3 regions of the Pseudomonas sp. AN-B15 genome follow, and region 1 is predicted to be linked to each of the others. Evidence: predicted binding sites of a transcription regulator. Region 1 holds the regulator's gene; each other region holds the start of a gene.
The links. The regulator FliA, encoded in region 1, starts transcription of late flagellar genes. The targets are predictions, from matches to a motif close to CTAAAGTTTNNNNNNNNNNNGCCGNTAA.
Positions count from the first base shown of each region.

Region 2: the regulator FliA is predicted to act here: its motif matches at 2,568-2,595, upstream of GTQ41_RS03725 (methyl-accepting chemotaxis protein).
Region 3: the regulator FliA is predicted to act here: its motif matches at 1,664-1,691, upstream of GTQ41_RS20755 (methyl-accepting chemotaxis protein).

Region 1 is NZ_CP049737.1:1,761,370-1,766,105, reverse strand. It holds gene GTQ41_RS08130 (chemotaxis protein CheA) at 1-57, opposite strand, end outside; gene GTQ41_RS08125 (protein phosphatase CheZ) at 112-900, opposite strand; gene GTQ41_RS08120 (chemotaxis response regulator CheY) at 919-1,290, opposite strand; gene fliA (RNA polymerase sigma factor FliA) at 1,458-2,198, opposite strand; gene fleN (flagellar synthesis regulator FleN) at 2,195-3,025, opposite strand; gene flhF (flagellar biosynthesis protein FlhF) at 3,139-4,479, opposite strand; gene flhA (flagellar biosynthesis protein FlhA) at 4,491-4,736, opposite strand, start outside.
Region 2 is NZ_CP049737.1:859,668-864,403, reverse strand. It holds gene rimJ (ribosomal protein S5-alanine N-acetyltransferase) at 1-173, shown strand, start outside; gene GTQ41_RS03735 (glycosyltransferase family 39 protein) at 204-1,682, shown strand; gene GTQ41_RS03730 (histidine phosphatase family protein) at 1,760-2,431, opposite strand; gene GTQ41_RS03725 (methyl-accepting chemotaxis protein) at 2,687-4,606, shown strand.
Region 3 is NZ_CP049737.1:4,572,441-4,577,176, forward strand. It holds gene GTQ41_RS20745 (DUF721 domain-containing protein) at 1-72, shown strand, start outside; gene GTQ41_RS20750 (helicase HerA-like domain-containing protein) at 162-1,649, opposite strand; gene GTQ41_RS20755 (methyl-accepting chemotaxis protein) at 1,836-3,725, shown strand; gene GTQ41_RS20760 (glycosyltransferase family 1 protein) at 3,957-4,736, shown strand, end outside.

The DNA.
Region 1 (4,736 bases):
CTCGCCGGCCTCAACCAGGAAATCCTGAAGGATCTCTTCATCGGCGCCGAAGCTCATTAATGGGGTGCTCCTACAGGTCTAAAAACCCAAAAAACCTAAAATTCCAAAACTCTAGAATCCGAGGCTGGATAACAAATCGTCCACATCGTCCTGACCGGACACAACGTCTTCTCGTTTATCGGCATGAATCTGCGGACCTTCACCCTGCGAGAGATGTTTTTGTGGATCTTTTTCTGCAAGCATCGCGGCACGGTCGTGTTCGATGCCCGCAAAGCGGTCAACCTGACTGGCCATGAGGACGAGTTTGAGCAAATTGCTTTCGACTTCGGTGACCAGCTGGGTCACACGCTTGATCACTTGACCGGTGAGGTCCTGGTAATCCTGAGCCAGCAGGATGTCGTTCAGGTTGCTCGACACCGCACGGTTGTCCGTGCTGCTGCGTGACAGAAAACCGTCGACCCGGCGCGCCAGTTCGCGGAACTCTTCAGCCCCGACTTCACGACGCATGAAGCGGCCCCAATCGGTGCTCAGCGCCTGGGCTTCTTCAGCCAGGCCATTGACCACCGGGGTCGCGCTTTCCACCAGATCCATGGTGCGGTTGGCCGCGGCTTCGGTCAGCTTGACCACATAGCCCAGGCGTTCGGTGGCGTCGGTGATTTGCGACACTTCCTCGGCCTGCGGCATGTGCGGATCGATCTGGAAGTTGACGATCGCACTGTGCAGTTCGCGTGTGAGCTTGCCCACTTCCTGATACAGGCCACGGTCACGGGTCTGATTGAGCTCATGGATCAGTTGCACAGCGTCGCCGAACCTGCCTTTTTCAAGGCTCTCGACCAGTTCGACCGCGTGTTTTTTCAGGGTCGATTCGAAATCGCCCTGTGAAGATTCGTTATGCTCCATAGCTCCCCCGCGCGTTCATCAGCCGATGCGTTCGAAAATCTTCTCGATTTTTTCTTTCAGCGCCTGAGCCGTGAAAGGTTTGACCACGTAGCCGTTGACGCCGGCCTGGGCCGCTTCGATGATCTGCTCGCGCTTGGCTTCGGCAGTCACCATCAGCACGGGCAGGTGCTTGAGTTTTTCATCGGCACGCACGTGGCGCAGCAGGTCGATACCGGTCATGCCCGGCATGTTCCAGTCCGTTACCAGAAAGTCGATGCTTCCGCTGTTGAGCACCGGAATGGCAGTGGTGCCATCGTCGGCCTCGACGGTGTTGGTGAACCCCAGATCACGCAGCAGGTTCTTGATGATCCGCCGCATCGTTGAGAAGTCATCAACGATGAGGATTTTCATGTTCTTGTCCAATTCGACCTCCAAGCAGTCTTAAACGCGCCCAGCACCTGGACGCGCCATTTCAATCAATCCGGCAAAGCACTCGATGACTGTCTGGAGCACAACAGAGCAAGACCGGTGCCGTTCATCACCGCACCAGCCTCGTTCGCAGTGTCCCCACACTGCCTTCAGCGCGCTCGCCACTCCCCCAAACGCCCCCGCAAACGGGCCGCGCACTGGCTGTGTAACTGGCTGACCCGCGATTCACTGACGCCAAGGACTTCACCGATTTCCTTGAGGTTCAGTTCTTCGTCGTAGTACAGCGCCAACACCAGTCGCTCACGCTCCGGCAAATTGGCAATCGCGTCCGCCAGCGCAGCCTGGAAGCGTTCATCTTCCAGATCGCGTGACGGCTCAAGATGAGCACTGGCGCCATCCTCGTGCAGCCCTTCGTGTTCGCCGTCCTGCAGCAGGTCGTCGAAACTGAACAGCCGGCTGCCCAGGGTGTCATTCAAAATCCCGTAGTAATCATCGAGACTCAATTGGAGTTCGGCCGCAACCTCGTGATCTTTAGCATCACGGCCGGTTTTAGCTTCAATTGAGCGAATTGCGTCGCTGACCATACGGGTGTTGCGGTGAACCGAGCGAGGTGCCCAATCCCCTTTGCGCACTTCATCGAGCATCGCGCCGCGGATCCGGATGCCCGCGTACGTTTCGAAACTGGCGCCTTTGCTGGCGTCATATTTGGTCGAGACTTCGAGCAGGCCGATCATCCCGGCCTGAATCAGGTCTTCGACCTGCACACTCGCCGGCAAGCGCGCCAGCAAGTGATAGGCAATGCGCTTGACCAGTGGCGCGTAACGCTCGATCAACTCGTACTGCGCGTCACGTGCCGATTTCTTGTAGTAGTTCATACCGCTGGCGGTCATAACACTGGCCCTGCCGTTTGCTGCACGAGGCGCTCGACGAAAAACTCAAGGTGCCCACGCGGGTTGGCAGGCAGCGGCCAGGTATCGACCTTCTGCGCGATCGCCTTGAACGCCAGCGCGCACTTGGAACGCGGAAAGGCTTCATAGACTGCTCGCTGCTTCTGCACGGCCTTGCGCACGCTTTCGTCGTACGGCACCGCGCCGACGTATTGTAAGGCGACGTCGAGAAAGCGATCCGTGACCTTGGTCAACTTGGCGAACAGATTGCGCCCTTCCTGCGGGCTCTGCGCCATGTTGGCGAGGACGCGGAAGCGGTTCATGCCGTAGTCGCGATTGAGCAGTTTGATCAGCGCGTAGGCGTCGGTGATCGAGGTCGGCTCGTCGCAGACCACCAGCAACACTTCCTGCGCCGCGCGCACGAAACTGACTACCGAGTCACCAATGCCCGCAGCGGTGTCGATCACCAGTACATCGAGATTGTCGCCGATGTCGCTGAACGCCTGAATCAGACCGGCATGTTGCGCCGGGCTCAGGTGCACCATGCTTTGGGTGCCGGAAGCGGCCGGCACGATGCGGATCCCGCCGGGGCCCTGCAACAGCACGTCGCGCAGTTCGCAGCGGCCTTCGATGACATCGGCCAGCGTGCGTTTGGGGGTCAGCCCCAGCAGAACGTCGACGTTCGCCAGCCCCAGGTCGGCGTCCAGCAGCATGACCCGACGGCCAAGCTCTGCCAGCGCCAGAGACAAGTTCACTGACACGTTAGTCTTGCCGACGCCACCTTTGCCGCCGGTCACCGCGATCACCTGTACGGGATGCATGCTGCCCATGTTATTTCTTTACCTTGTCTTGCATAGACGGAGGCCACATTACTGGCTGCGCGTTCACAACCGGAACAATGCATGGCAGACCATCGATGTAGGTACAAAAACTGTTCATTACCTCAGCCAACCTGCTTGGTCGGGCTGTGGTAGATATCAGCGAACATGTCAGCCATGGCTTCTTCGCTGGGTTCTTCCTGCATTTGCACGCTGACGGCGCGGCTGACCAGCTGATGACGGCGCGGCAGATGCAGATCATCCGGAATCCGTGGGCCATCGGTCAGGTACGCGACCGGCAGTTCATGACTGATCGCCAGGCTCAACACTTCGCCAAGGCTGGCCGTCTCATCCAGTTTAGTCAGGATGCAGCCGGCAAGCCCGCAACGCTTGTAACTGTGATAAGCGGCGGTTAGAACCTGTTTCTGGCTGGTGGTTGCCAGCACCAGATAATTTTTTGAACGGATGCCACGCCCGGCCAGACTTTCCAGCTGCATGCGCAGCGCCGGATCGCTGGCCTGCAGGCCGGCGGTATCGATCAGCACCACGCGCTTGCGCAGCAATGGATCCAGCGCCTGCACCAGCGACTGGCCCGGGTCGACGTGGGTCACCGGCACGTTGAGAATCCGCCCCAGGGTCTTGAGTTGTTCCTGCGCACCGATGCGGAAGCTGTCCATGCTGACCAGCGCGACATTCTGCGCGCCGTACTTGAGCACGTAGCGCGCAGCCAGTTTGGCCAGGGTGGTGGTCTTGCCCATGCCGGCCGGGCCGACCATGGCAATCACTCCACCCTCTTCCAGCGGCTCGACTTCCGGTACGGCAATCATCCGCGCCAGGTGCGCGAGCAACATGCGCCAGGCCTGACGCGGTTCTTCGATGTCAGTGATCATCGCCAGCAGGTCGCGCGACAACGGCCCGGACAGACCGATGCGCTGCAGGCGGCGATACAGATTGGCCTGTGCCGGACGGCTGCCTTGCAGCTGGTTCCAGGCCAGGGTGCCGAGCTGTACTTCCATCAGCTCACGCAGACTGTTCAATTCGAAACGCATCGAATCCAGCGCACGCGGATCGACACCCGCCGATGCCGGTGCAGGTGCCGGCGCCGGACGCGCCGGGGCGGCGTAGGTCGGTTCGCTCAACGGCTCGGCAGCGGTCAGTGGCAGGCCGGCCGTCAACGGCAGCCCGGCAAAGATCTGGCGATTGCTATTGCCATCGGCTTCGCCACGCAGGCTCAGTTCGGCCTGAGCGGTGACGATGCGCGACTGGGTCTTGCGCAGTTCGTCCTCGAGTTCCATGTTCGGAACCCGTGGCGCCAGCGCCGACAACTTGTAATCCAGCGCCGCCGTCAGCTCGACGCCGCCGGCAATGCGGCGGTTGCCAATGATGGCGGCATCAGCGCCCAGCTCATCACGAACCAGCTTCATGGCCTGACGCATATCGGCGGCGAAAAAACGCTTAACTTGCATAAACCACTACCTCAGCCGTTGGGCCCTACTGTCGCAACGATGGTCACTTGCTTGTTGTCCGGAATTTCCTGGTAGGCCAGCACGTGCAGCCCCGGGACGGCGAGGCGACCGAAACGCGAGAGCATCGCGCGGATCGGGCCTGCTACCAACAGGATCACCGGTTGACCTTGCATTTCCTGGCGCTGCGCCGCTTCGATGAGCGAACGCTGCAGCTTCTCGGCCATGCTTGGCTCCAGCAGAACGCCCTCTTCCGAGCC
Region 2 (4,736 bases), 900 kb from region 1:
TACCCGGCAACGAGCGCAGTGCGCGCTTGCTGGAGCGTCTGGGTTTCGAGCGCGAGGGCTACGCCAAGGCCTACCTGAACATCGCCGGGCGCTGGCAGGACCATGTGCTGACGGCGCTGGTCAATCCGACGTTCGAGGCGCCGGAAAAGCGCTGGTCACGACAACTGGCGTGAGTTTCACAATTTGTTAAGCATTGCCGACGTATGCTCAAGGCTCCTGCCCCTTCCGGTTGCCTGAAATCCATGCCGCGTGCCGCCACTTCGCTGTTTCTACTCGCCGCCCTGCTGTTTTTTTTCGCTTTGGGTAACCACCAGCTGCAAGGCTCCACCGAGGCCCGGGTCGCCGGGATCGCCATGGAGATGCACCTGGACGATGACTGGGTGACGCCGCGCCTGTTCGGCGAACCGTTTCTGGAAAAACCACCGCTGAGCCTGTGGCTGGACGCCGGCGCCATGCGCGTGTTTGGCGTTTCGCCGTGGGCGGTGCGGCTGGCGTCGGCGGTAGCCGGTTTGTTCAGCGTGATGCTGCTGTACGGCATGCTGCGCCGCTTCGGACGGCCGAAAGCGCTCGCCTGGACGGCGGGGATATTGCTGGCGACCATGGCCAGTTACTGGAGCAACGTGCGTGGGGTCGGCGAGGATGCGCTGCTGGCGCTCGGCGTGACCACCGCGTTGCTGGCGTTCTTTCAGGCGCAACGCGCACCGAACGCGGCTAACTCGCTGCTGTTTATCGTCGGCATCGCCATCGCCACGCTGAGCAAGGGCGTGCTGGGACTGGCGATGCCGGGGGTGGTGATTTTCGCTTATCTGCTGGCCGATAACCTGATCGACAAACGCCTGAAGCTCGGCGCGTGGTTGCGTCCCGGTTTGCTCACCGTCGTGGGCCTGATTCCATTGCTGATCTGGCTCGCGGTGCTCTATCAGCGCGGTGGTTCGCACGCTGTCGCTGAAGTGCTGCTGACCAACAGCGTCGGTCGCTTCAGCGGCTCGTTCGTCGAGGCCGGGCATTACGAGCCGTTCTATTACTACCTGGCCAAACTGCCGGAAGCGTTCCTGCCGTGGAACATTCTGGTGTATCTGGGCCTGTGGCATTTCCGCAAGGAGCTGAAGGCCAACCGTTACCTGTTGTTTTTCAGCCTGTGGATCGTCGCGCAGTTCATCATGCTGACCCTCGCTTCCAGCAAACGCACGGTGTACCTGATGTCGATGACCCCGGCGGCGGCGGTGATTGCCGCCGAGTATGCGCGCATACTCTTCGAGCGCTTGCAGGCCCGCGAAACCGCCGACCGTTTCATCGGAAAAGTCGCCCGTCATCGTCAGGCAATTGCCGCAGGACTGCTCACAGTGGTGATCGCCAGCTACCTCGGCGCCGCGCAGTGGGCACTGCCCAACGCCGACAAGGAGCTGTCGTTCCTGCCGTTGACCGAACACATTCAGAGCTTGCAGGCCAACGGTCAGCAGGTCGCGCTGTTCCAAGCCAACGAGCGGGTCGGCGGCGCCAGCGTGTTCTACACCCAACGTGTGCTCAAGGGACTGGACACCGACGCGCAACTGCATGACTTCCTCAGTGCCTCGCCCTCGAACGTCGCGGTGATCTCGGCGGACAGCGAACCCGTCGCACCACTCAAAGTGCTGAAGACCATGATGGTCGGGCGCCAGGCGTACTACTTCGTCGGCTACTGACGCCCTTCGCGCCAGCCAATAAAAAACCCGCCGTCACTGGCGGGTTTTGTTTGGGCCGACGCTTTGCCCTCCTCAGTTCATCGAGTGCTCACTGAATGCCAGTCGGAGGCTTCGATGAAGCCAAGCACGCGCGGGGCCGCTTTGTTCGCAGCGGAAACAAACAGCGAGGAGCCATAGCCCGGGTCCGAAACCGGCGAATTCAGATCCTTTTCCAGCTCCGCCATGCACTCGCTGTGGGTCACCAGAATCAGATTGCGTCCCGGGAGCTTGTGCGCCAGCGCTTCCTGCAGGATGTGGCCCTTGCAGCTGATCAGCCAGTCTTCGCCGGTGGCCGCGCGATTGAACATGTAACCGGCGGTCTGCACCGTGCGCAGCATCGGGCTGTTGTAGATATCGGCATTATTCAGGCCCAAATGCTCGAACTGTGCGCCGACACCGACCGCGACACTGCGCGAGCGGTCGGTGATGCCGTCGTCACCACTCAGGCACGGCGCCGGCGAGTGATCGCAGCGCTCGACGTGACGCACCAGCACAATCATCTCGCCCTTGGCCCACCCGGCCGCCAGCGCGCGGGCGCCGGACACATTGCCGTGGGCCAGGTCAGGCACCGCCGCCGGGGCGAGCAGCCACAGGGTCAGCGGAATCACCAATAACAAGGCGCCGAGCATGACCCAGGTATTGCGATAGCGGGCCAATCCGCTCAGGGAAATCGAGCGTTTGACGCCGAACAGACTCAGTCTCAATTCCACATCGGGCCGCCTCGTCGGCATCCATCACAGTCAATACGATGCGGCGAGGGTAGAGAAGCGGGCGTAAGTGGCGAGTGAAACGCATGTGAAAAAAGTCTTGAAACGCCCTTGTTACAAATTCCGTCGGACAAAATCCTTTCAGCTCTCGTGTTTGCGGCCGATACAGACCTGCTAACCCCCTTGCTGGCTCAAAAAAACAACAATCTTCCAGCCTGACCGACGATCAAGTAGCTCTACGTTCCTGGAGGAATTGTGATGAATAGCTGGTTCGGCAACATCAGCGTGAACATGAAATTGGGTCTGGGCTTCGGCCTGGTCCTGGCCCTGACCTGCGTCCTCGCCCTGACCGGCTGGACCAGCCTCGGCGGTCTGATCGACCGCAGCAACTGGATGAGCGACATCACCCAGCTCAATGCCGGCCTGACCAAGCTGCGCGTGGTGCGCCTGCAATACATGCTGACCAACGGCGACGAAACCGCCGCGCAGAATGTGCAAACCACCCTCGAAAGCTTTGCCGCGCAACAACAGGCGCTGATCAACAAGTTCAAGAGCCCGGAAAACGTCAAACTGCTGAAAGAGCAGGCCGCGACCATCGCCGAATACCAGACTTCGCTGAACAAGATGCGCAACGCCTACCGCACCGGCAACAGCGCCCGCGACGTGATGGGCAGCAACGCCGACACCGCTTACAACCTGATCGAAGCGATCAGCAAGCGCGTGCAGCAAATGGACATGAGCGAGCAGCGCTTCGAGCAGTTCCAGGCCATCACCCAGGCCAAGGAAGCGTTCATCCTCGCGCGCTATGAAGTGCGCGGCTACACCGCCACCACCAACGCCGAAACCGAGCAGAAAGCCGTCGGCCAACTGGACGTGGCAATTGCCAGCCTCAAGCAACTGAACGTGCATTTCGCCGCGACCCAGCAAGACGCTCTGCGTCAGCTGGAAACCGCCCTGAGCAACTACCGCAGCGCGTTGCAGGCCTACAAGAACGCCAACAGCGAAGCGGTGCAGGCGCGTAAGGAGATGACCGATCAAGGTGCGGCCATCGTCACCACCAGCGAGCAGCTGTACCAGATCCAGCTCGACCGTCGCGACATCGAAAGCGCCCAGGCCCGTACGCTCCAGCTGATCAGCACCCTGCTGGCGCTGCTGGTCGGCGTGATTGCTGCGGTGATCATCACCCGTCAGATCACCCGTCCGCTGCAAGACACCCTGGCCGTGGTCGAGCGCATTGCCAGCGGCGACCTGACCCAGAACGTCACCGTCACCCGCCGCGACGAACTCGGCGTGCTGCAACAAGGCATCGCGCGTATGGGCGTAACCCTGCGCGACCTGATCAGCGGTATCCGCGACGGCGTCACCCAGATCGCCAGCGCCGCCGAAGAACTTTCGGCCGTGACCGAGCAGACCAGCGCCGGCGTGAACAGCCAGAAGGTCGAGACCGATCAGGTGGCCACCGCCATGCACGAGATGACCGCCACCGTGCAGGAAGTCGCGCGCAACGCCGAAGAAGCCTCGCAAGCCGCTGCCGCCGCTGACGGTGAAGCCCGTGAAGGCGACAAGGTGGTGAATGAAGCCATCGCCCAGATCGAGCGCCTGGCCAGCGAAGTGGTGCGTTCCACTGAAGCCATGAGCGTGCTGCAACAGGAAAGCGACAAGATCGGCAGCGTCATGGACGTGATCAAGGCCGTGGCCGAGCAGACCAACCTGCTCGCGCTCAACGCAGCCATTGAAGCCGCGCGAGCCGGTGAAGCCGGTCGTGGGTTTGCCGTGGTCGCCGACGAAGTCCGCGGCCTGGCACAACGCACGCAGAAATCCACCGAAGAAATCGAAGGTCTGGTCGCCGGTCTGCAGAACGGCACCCAGCAAGTGGCTGCCGTGATGAACAACAGCCGCGCCCTGACCGACAGCAGCGTGGCCCTGACCCGCAAGGCTGGCGACTCCCTGGAAAACATCACCCGCACGGTGTCGAACATCCAGTCGATGAACCAGCAGATCGCCGCCGCGGCCGAACAGCAAAGCGCCGTGGCCGAAGAAATCAGCCGCAGCATCATCAACGTGCGCGACGTGTCGGAACAGACCGCCGCGGCCAGCGATGAAACCGCAGCGTCCAGCGTTGAACTGGCACGCCTGGGCGGTCAGTTGCAGCAGATGGTCAGCCACTTCCGCGTCTGATCTTCAGTCAGCGCCAAAGGGTAAATCCAATCGCGGGCAAGCCCGCTCCCACAGGAAACGAGTCGAACACGGAATATGTGAGCGACCGAAAAACCTGTGGGAGCGGGCTTGCCCGCGATTGCGTCAGTCC
Region 3 (4,736 bases), 2.8 Mb from region 1:
GACGGGATCAGCGATCCTGGCCTGCGTGCAGCGCTTGAGCGTCTGGCGGCGCACGCCAAAGACAAGACCTGAAGCAAAAGCAAAAGATCGCAGCCTGCGGCAGCTCCAACATTGAGAATGCGTTCCCCTGCAGGAGCTGCCGAAGGCTGCGATCTTTCCTTTTAGCGGCGTTTGCTGCCGCCGAGCAACGAGCCCATCAGCCCTCTTACCAGTTGTTTGCCGAGATTGTTCGCCGCTTGGCGCATCGCTGACTTCAGCGCCTGCCCCGCCGCCGTCCCCAGAAACTCCCCGGCACGATCGGCCAGGCTCGGTTCTTCAGGCGCGGCCTTACCGGTCGGCATTTCTGCCTCCGGCGCCAGATCCTTGCGGCCCATCAGGATTTCATACGCCGATTCACGATCGATCGGCTTGTCATAACGTCCCTTGAACGGCGACCCGGCGATCAGCATCGTGCGTTCGGTCTCGCTCAGCGGCCCGATCCGCGATTGCGGCGGCGCCACCAGCACCCGCTGGACCATTTCCGGCGTGCCCTTTTCCTGCAGCGTCCCGACCAGCCCTTCGCCGATGCCCAGCTCCGTCAATACCGACAACGTATCGAACGCCGGATTAGGCCGGAAGCCATCGGCCACCGCGCGCAGGGATTTCTGTTCCTTGGCGGTAAACGCGCGCAAACCGTGCTGGATGCGCAGGCCAAGCTGCGCCAGCACGTTATCCGGCAAATCCCCCGGCGACTGGGTGACGAAATACACGCCGACCCCTTTCGAGCGGATCAGCCGCACCACCTGTTCCAGACGTTCCTGCAACGCCTTTGGCGTATCGCCGAACAACAAATGCGCTTCATCGAAGAACAGCGCCAGCAGCGGTTTGTCGGCGTCGCCGCGCTCTGGCAACTGCTCGAACAGCTCGGCCAGCAACCACAGCAGGAACGTCGCGTAGACCTTCGGCGCCTCGTGTACCAGACGGCTGGCATCGAGCAAATGAATGCGCCCACGGCCGTCCGCCGCCGGTTGCAGAATGTCTTCGAGTTGCAATGCTGGCTCGCCGAACAAGGCTTCAGCGCCCTGCTGCTCCAGGGTCGCCAGCCGGCGCAACAACGCCTGACTGGAACCGGTGGTCATCAGCGCGGCATCTTCGCCCAACAGTTGCGGGTTGTCCTTGAGGTGGTTGAGCAGCGCCTTGAGGTCTTTCAGGTCCAGCAACAACAGACCTTCGCGGTCCGCCACCTTGAAAGCCGCGTACAGCGCCGCCTGCTGACTGTCGGTCAGTTCCAGCAGGCTGCCGATCAGCAGCGGGCCCATTTCACTCAAGGTGGTGCGCAACGGATGACCGGATTCGCCGTGAATGTCCCACAGCGTCACCGGATAAGCCTGCGGCTTGTGGTCGAGCCAGGGCATCCCGGCGATGCGCTCGGCGACCTTGCCCTGCGGATTGCCGGCAGCGCCCAGGCCGCACAGGTCGCCCTTGATGTCGGCGGCGAACACCGCGACCCCGGCGTCGCTGAACGCTTCGGCGAGACGTTGCAAAGTCACGGTCTTGCCGGTCCCGGTCGCACCGGCGATCAGCCCGTGGCGGTTGGCCAGGCGCATGGCCTGAGCAATCGGTTGCCCCGCCAGATCGGCGCCGATAACGAGTTGCGATGTGTCAGGCATTTTGTCACCTATGGTTAATCTTTAATCCGCTGTGGCCGATAGCTAAGGGCGAGAACCTGACTGAAAAGTCGGTCGGACATTTCCCTAAGGAGAGCCGGAAATATCAGTTTTTTTCACCCTTGCCCATATTGCGCGTCTTTATAAAAGCACGCCCAGGACATTAAGACCTTAGCGGAACCCCAAGCCATGAACAAAAACCTGCGCTTCAGCCATAAAATTTTGCTTGCCGCCGCCCTCATCGTCATCGCCGCTTTCGCCTCGTTCACGCTGTACAACGACTGGCTGCAACGCAACGCGATCCGCGATGACCTGAACAACTATCTCAACGAGATGGGCGAAGTCACCGCCGATAACATCCAGACCTGGCTCAACGGACGCATTCTGCTGGTCGAGAACGCGGCCCAGAACATCGCCATCAACCCGGAACCGGCCAACGTCGCGAGCTTGCTGGAGCAGAAATCCCTGACCTCGACGTTCATGGCCACTTACCTGGGCGATGCCACCGGTCACTTCACCATCCGCCCGGACGTAAAGATGCCGGACGGCTTCGATCCACGGGTGCGCCCTTGGTATAAAGGTGCCGAGAGCAGCAGCGCCTCGACCCTGACCGAACCGTACATCGACGCCGCCACCGGCCAGTTGATCATCTCCATCGCCACCGCCTCGAAAAAAGCCGGTCAGAGCGTTGGCGTGGTCGGCGGCGACCTGAGCCTGCAAACCCTGGTCGACACGCTCACCGCCCGGGACTTCTCCGGCATGGGCTATGCGTTCCTGGTCAGCGCCGACGGCAAGATCCTCGTGCACCCGGACAAGGCGCTGGTGATGAAGTCACTGAAAGAAGCCTATCCGCAGGACACCCCGCGCATCAGCAGCGACTTCAGTGAAATCACGGTCGACGGCAAGACCCGCATCGTCAGCTTCACCCCGATCAAAGGCCTGCCATCGGTGAACTGGTACATCGGTCTGTCGGTGGACAAGGACAAAGCCTTCTCGATGCTCAGCGAGTTCCGCACCTCGGCGGTGATTGCCACCGTGATTGCGGTGGTGATCATCATTGCGCTGCTGGGCATGCTGATTCGCCTGCTGATTCAGCCGCTGCACGTCATGACCCGCGCCATGGAAGACATCGCCGATGGCGAGGGCGACCTGACCAAGCGCCTGACTATCGTCAACAACGATGAATTCGGCGTGCTGGGTACCGCATTCAACCGCTTCGTCGAGCGTATCCACGGCTCGATCCGCGAAGTGTCGTCGGCCACCGGCCAGGTCAACGAGGTCGCGCTGCGCGTGGTCGCCGCGTCCAACTCGTCGATGTACAACTCCGACCAGCAAGCCTCGCGCACCAGCAGCGTCGCCGCCGCGATCAATCAACTGGGCGCTGCCGCCCAGGAAATCGCGCGCAATGCCGCACAAGCCTCGAACCAGGCCAGCGACGCCCGCGGCCTCGCGGAAGACGGCCAGCAAGTGGTGGATCGCAGTATCAAGGCGATGAATCAACTGTCGAGCATGCTCAGCGCCTCCAGCACCAACATCGAGTCGCTGAACAGCAAAACCGTGAACATTGGGCAGATTCTGGAAGTGATCACCAGCATCTCCCAGCAAACCAACCTGCTGGCGCTCAACGCCGCCATCGAAGCCGCGCGTGCCGGTGAGGCCGGACGTGGTTTTGCCGTGGTCGCCGACGAAGTGCGCAACCTGGCGCACCGCACCCAGGAATCGGCGCAGCAAGTGCAAACCATGATTGAAGAGCTGCAGGTCGGCGCCCGTGAATCGGTGAGCACCATGAGCGACAGCCAGCGCCACAGCCAGGACAGCGTGGAAATCGCCAACCTTGCCGGCGAACGCCTGAACAGCGTGACCCAGCGCATCGGCGAGATCGACGGGATGAACCAGTCGGTGGCCACCGCGACCGAAGAGCAGACAGCGGTGGTCGAGTCGATCAACGTCGACATCACCGAGATCAACACGCTGAACCAGGAAGGCGTCGAAAACCTGCAGGCGACCTTGCGTGCCTGCTCGGATCTGGAGCAGCAGGCTTCGCGTCTGCAGCAACTGGTCGGCAGTTTCCGCATCTAGGGCGCTGCCACTGGCCTCTTCGCGAGCAGGCTCGCTCCCACATTGTATCTGTGTCGTTTGCAGATCCCTGTGGGAGCGAGCTTGCTCGCGAAGGCATCCTGTCAAACACCACAACACCTCCCTGACACTCCCACCGCACAATCCCGACCGAACATCTATTCTGGATAAAGGTCAACCAAGGGAGTGCCACACAGCGGAGGGTTGGTCACCGTGCATATCGCCGACATCACCATGTTCTACGCCCCGGCCAGCGGTGGCGTACGCACCTATCTGGACGCCAAGCATCGTCGGCTGGGCGTCAAATCGGGCATTCGTCATAGCCTGCTGATCCCCGGTGCACATTTCAGTGAACACGACGGCGTCTACACAGTGCCCGCACCTGCCCTGCCCTTTGGCAAAGGTTATCGCTTCCCCGTGCGTCTTGCGCCGTGGCGCAATGTCCTGCAGGACTTGCAACCGGAGCTGATCGAAGTCGGCGACCCGTACCTGACTGCCTGGGCGGCGCTCGACGCGCGGCGTCACCTGGATGTACCGGTGATCGGCTTTTATCACTCGGATCTGCCGTTGCTGGTGAGCAATCGCATGGGCCATTGGCTCACGCCGAATGTCGAGGCTTACGTCAGCAAACTGTACGGCAACTTCGACCGGGTGCTGGCGCCGAGCCAAGTGATGGCCGATAAACTTCGAGGCCTGGGGGTGCGCAACGTGTTCGTGCAACCGCTGGGGGTGGATCTGCAAACTTTCCATCCTGGCGCCCGCGACAAGGGTTTGCGCGCCGAACTGGGCATTGCCGAAGACACCCGTCTGCTGATTTTTGCCGGACGCGGCTCCAAAGAGAAAAACCTGCCAGTGCTGCTCAAATGCATGCAACGCCTCGGCCCGCGCTATCACCTGTTGCTGGTCGGTTCATCGATGCCCGCCGTGGTTCCGGACAATGTCAGCGTGATCGACGGGTTCTGTCCTGCCGCCACCGTGGCGCGATTAATGGCCAGCGCCGATGCCCTGATCCAT